DNA from 2 places in the Alkalihalobacillus phoenicis genome. Region 2 is predicted to be linked to the other one. Evidence: a T-box and tRNA genes for the amino acid it is inferred to sense, from the RefSeq annotation. Region 2 holds a T-box; the other holds one or more tRNA genes.
The links. The T-box of region 2 lies ahead of argS (arginine--tRNA ligase). A T-box ahead of a tRNA ligase gene usually reads a tRNA of that ligase, here a tRNA-Arg.
Positions count from the first base shown of each region.

Region 1: it has a tRNA-Arg gene. The T-box ahead of argS (arginine--tRNA ligase) is inferred to sense a tRNA for this amino acid. The anticodon was not compared.

Region 1 covers NZ_CP154853.1:588,085-590,563, forward strand. The annotation lists gene AA0017_RS02630 (metallophosphoesterase family protein) at 1-440, shown strand, start outside; tRNA gene AA0017_RS02635 (tRNA-Gly) at 1,005-1,075, shown strand; tRNA gene AA0017_RS02640 (tRNA-Arg) at 1,085-1,161, shown strand; gene AA0017_RS02645 (hypothetical protein) at 1,352-1,597, shown strand; gene AA0017_RS02650 (DUF1878 domain-containing protein) at 1,761-2,108, opposite strand; gene AA0017_RS02655 (hypothetical protein) at 2,402-2,479, opposite strand, start outside.
Region 2 covers NZ_CP154853.1:3,508,778-3,511,256, forward strand. The annotation lists gene argS (arginine--tRNA ligase) at 1-1,031, opposite strand, end outside; T-box leader at 1,082-1,291, opposite strand; gene AA0017_RS16465 (lysine N(6)-hydroxylase/L-ornithine N(5)-oxygenase family protein) at 1,425-2,479, shown strand, end outside.

The sequences.
Region 1 (2,479 bases), 2.0 Mb from region 2:
ATATGATCCACTGCGGTGATTCTGAATTACAAGGAACTGACGCTGTCTTAAAGGATATGATTGTCGTACGAGGAAATTGTGATTACGGTGAAGACTTCCCAGAAGAGGTATTGGAACAGCTAGGACCAGTAAAACTATACGTTACACATGGCCACCTCTATAATGTCAAAATGACGGCCACTAATTTAACTTATCGGGCAGAAGAGGTCGGAGCTGAACTCGTCTGCTTTGGCCATTCTCATATTGCCACAGCATTTGCTGAAAATGGGATCGTCTATATTAACCCAGGCAGTATTCGACTTCCGTTTCGTCCAGCTCGGACGCAAACCTATGTTATTTGTGAGGTGGATGAAGCAAACATTCGTGTGACCTTCCATACAATCGACGGAGCTGAGTATCCAGAGCTATCAGAGCAATTTGAACGAGTGGTAAAGGGGTAAGATTAGATTTAAACGGAAAACCGACAGAAGAGGCGTTCAGCGAGTTTATCGCGGGGCGCTTTTTTTGAAAAGGAGAGATTTGGAAGCAAGAAAGTGAGAAGGGAATCGGTAAAAGTGGTACCCAAAGAGAGATGGTGACAAGAAAAGAGGAAGAGTGAAGTGAAAAGTTGTATCCAAAGAGAGGATGACAAGAAAAAGAGGGATTAGTGGCCAGGCGAAATGGGTTCATAAAATTAAATGAAGATATATTTAGGTCTTAAGGCAGTTTGCAAGAAAGCGTCAAAAATGTCGAAGCGATTAATCTAGATGTAAATATAATGGTTCATGACATTAAATACATGATTGCTTAACCTAATGCCAAACTGTATAATGTCAATATACTTCAATGAGTTAAAAGCCAACTTCCAACCGATAAGATAGGTTGGCTTGGTTTTGTTCGATTGAAAGAAAAAATATAATTTTTTTATTGGAAACTGTTGACTTGAAGTTGATTATGCTGTATATTTATAAGCGTCGCAAGTGATTGAAACAAAATGCTCCAAGCAAAATTTCATTCTTTAATATGCGGGTGTAGTTTAGTGGTAAAACCTCAGCCTTCCAAGCTGATGTCGTGAGTTCGATTCTCATCACCCGCTTTTTATTTTGTCCCAGTAGCTCAGCAGGATAGAGCAACGGCCTTCTAAGCCGTCGGTCGGGAGTTCGAATCTCTCCTGGGACGCCATTGATGCTTTGAAAAATTCAATAACCACAACGGTTTGATAGTTTTAGGGATAACTAACAGTATTTTAACCTTAGTTAAAAATCCTCAAAAAATCGTTACATAGAAAATCAACTTCCAAATATCATTTTGGGAGGTTTTTTGTTTTGGCTAAGAAAAAAAGGTATTCGATGTTTCAATAAAAACGGAATTATTGAAACCGAAGCAGGAACAGCAAATTTCAAAAGGAATGTCTTCTGAAAAGGCATTAGTAATGATTCAGCATCAAATGAAACTGAATGGCTATCGTGAACGGACATTGAAAGGTTATAACGATATTTTCAATCACTTTCTTAAAGCAACTGGTATTGTGTATCTTGAAGATATTACCGTTCATACTCTTTACGTTTGCCTAGAGAGTATGAACGTTTATGGATTGAACATAGCAATGCACGTATGATGTTAGCGAAAATTGATATGGAAGAAAGGTCATAAACAATGTTGACACCCTCGGCGGGGTTCAAGAAGCATGGTTCCTCACCGAGGACGGTTTATATGAAGTGTTAATGTAAGCACGAAAACCAATTACTAAAAAAACACCCCCGAAAGGATGTTTCTGTACTTCAGTCTTTGTTTTCCATATAAAATTTGTACTTTTGCATATCACCGTAAAGCGTTTCAAAAACTTCTTCCCAGCTACCTTGTTTATGGTTCGTTTGCGCTAAAAATTCAGCAAAATGGTAATCATGATTGCATTGAGGTACAGTGTCATACACTCTTTGCTCAAAAGATCCATGAAAAACCTTTTCGCCAGCGTCGATCATATCTCGATATTCTTGAAAAAGGTCTGCAATAGCACGAGTTTGTTCCCTCGTTACTTTGTATTCAAATAGTAATCTAGAATATTCGCTGTTTTCAAATAGTAATTCTTGGCGAAATTCTATAAAATCCAATCTTTCCTCAAGAGTCATAATATCACCTCCAGTTACTAATATTCGACATGTGGTGCTATTTTTCTGCAAGATGATACAAAAGTTACGAAATAAAAAACAACCGCCATTGACCAAGCAGTGGCGATTGGTGAAGTGTTACTTTTTACTTTTGAAATAATCTGGACTAGTGGACAAACCACATTGAACGCAAATTTTGTCGCCAGTTTGTGTGCCAAGATGATATTCTTTAACCAAATGTGGATGATCACACGGCTTGTCGCCCTATTCTTTTCTCAATTTCAGTGCTTCAAGCATTTGCATATAATTGGCTTCTATTCTTCATTTTCTACTTCTTGAAAGAAGATAGCAACGTTGTTATCAGTAGAACCTTCATATGGTTGAGGTACTAA
Region 2 (2,479 bases):
AATTTAATTTGTTGAAAATGTAAGCTCTGTTCATGGCCGACCACATAAAATGATTTAGAAAATTGATACGTATTTTGTCTATAAATGGCGGCGGCTAAATCTCTTGTTGCATAAAGGGTCGCTCCATCTGATTTCCGAATTAAACAAGGCGGTAAATTCTCCTTCTTCAATGAAACAACGTCCGCTCCATCTGAACGTTCTAACACATTTTTATTCTCTAGTTCTTTAATAACCCCGTCCATTTTGTCATTGTAAAAAGCTTCCCCATGATAGGAATCAAACGGGACATCTAACAGCTGATAGATTTTCGCAAACTCTTGTAATGATTCATCCTTAAACCAATTCCAAAGCTCTGTTGCTTCGACATTCCCATCTTCTAACCTCTTAAACCAAGCTCTTGCTTCATCTTCAAGCTCTCGGTTCTCCTCTGCTTCTTCATGGAACTTCACATACAAAGCAAGTAGTTCCTTAATCGGATTCCTTTTAATCATATCAGGATCGCCCCATTTTTTATAAGCAGTAATGAGCTTACCGAACTGTGTACCCCAATCACCTAAATGATTAATACGAACGACCTGATAGCCATTTTTCTCAGCAATCGTAGCCAGTGAATTTCCGATCACAGTTGAACGTAAATGCCCCATTGAAAAAGGTTTTGCAATATTGGGTGAAGAGTAATCTATCGTCAGCACTTGGCCTTCACCTATCGATTGAGCACCAAAACACTCCTTTTCAGCTAAAACCTTCGACAAAATACTCTTGCTCATTTCCGCTCGATTTAAAAACACATTCACATAAGGCCCTACCGCGACCACCTTGGAAAAAACGGATGCCTGAATTTGGTTAGCCAATTGTTCAGCGATTTTAGCTGGAGCTTGCTTCAACTGCTTCGCTAAAACAAAACAAGGGAAAGCTAAATCTCCTTGCTCCTCAAATTTAGGCTTCTCTATTAATCCCTCAATCTCCTCTTTCTTTTTTACACCATTAATCGCCTTTTCTATTTTCTCTGCATATAGTTGCTTTGCTTCCATTATCTCTACACCTCTTTCATTTTTTTCACAAAAAAATCCCGTCTCTATTATTTAGAGACGAGATTTACCCGCGGTACCACTCTGATTGTTCAAAATACGAACCTACTTTCAACTAGATAACGGCTAGCACCGGCAATCCCTACTAGTTATTTCAGGATGCATCTCAGAAGTGCGCTTCATCATGGTTTCGTTATTAGGCTCACACCAACCCTAACTCGCTTAAACTACCCCATCACTACTCTCTTCCTCACAGACAAATATATTTCTAGATATTATACTCAAAAAGTTTGCAGCTGGCAAATGGAAGTTTTCTCTTTAGAGTAGATTCGTTTCATTTAAGAGAAAATGGGGAAAATACAAACTATTAAAGGAATTCCCAAAAGGAGCGGAGCAATGAACGAACAAAAAATATACGATATGATCGGTGTAGGAATTGGTCCATTTAATTTAAGTCTAGCTGCCCTTATTGAGCCTATAGATGAAATAGAAGCTCTCTTTTTCGAGCAATCAGATTCCTTTGAATGGCATCCTGGAATGTTAATTGAGGGAATGGACTTACAAACTCCCTTTTTAGCGGACCTCGTCACATTCGCTAACCCACAAAGTCCTTATACATTTGTCAATTATTTGCACGAACATAACCGTTTATACCAGTTTTATTTTTTTAATCGATTTGATATTCCTCGTAAAGAATACAATGAATACTGTAAATGGGTTCTCTCTCAGCTCAAATTTTGCCACTTTGGTCATCAAGTGGTTGATGTACTCGATCATACCAATATAGAAAAGCCGTATTATGAAGTTGTTGTTTTCCATCCTAAAAATGGTAAAAAGCAATCTTACTACTGTAAACATCTCGTTTTAGGGACGGGCGGTGTTCCTAATGTACCAGATGGTTTTGAAGGTTACCCAAGTGAAGATGTCCTTCATACGAGTCAATATCTTGAGTACGAAAAGAATTTAAAACAAAGTAAATCGATTACAGTTGCTGGCTCTGGACAGAGTGCCGCGGAGGTTTTTTATGATTTATTATTGGAACAAAAATATTATAACTATGAGCTAACTTGGTTCACGCGCTCAGGTGGTTTTTTTCAAAAAGAAGAGGCCAAGCTTGGGACTGAAGTTTTCTCACCAGAATATGTTCATTATTTTCATCATTTGCCATTTGAGCAACGGTTGGATGCACTTGATACGCTTGATCCCGTCCGAAATGGTGTCGATCCAAAAATCTTAAAAGGCATTTATGATTTACTCTACAATCGCTCGATTCAGCAAGAGCTTGCCGTCACCATTCAACCAACGACTGAGTTGAACGGCATCAAAAAGGCAAATAAAACGTATCAATTATCGTGTACACAATGGCAAGAAGATCACGATTTTACGTACGAAACAGAAAAGCTCATACTCGCCACAGGCTACAAACCAAAACTACCTGATTGGCTAAATCG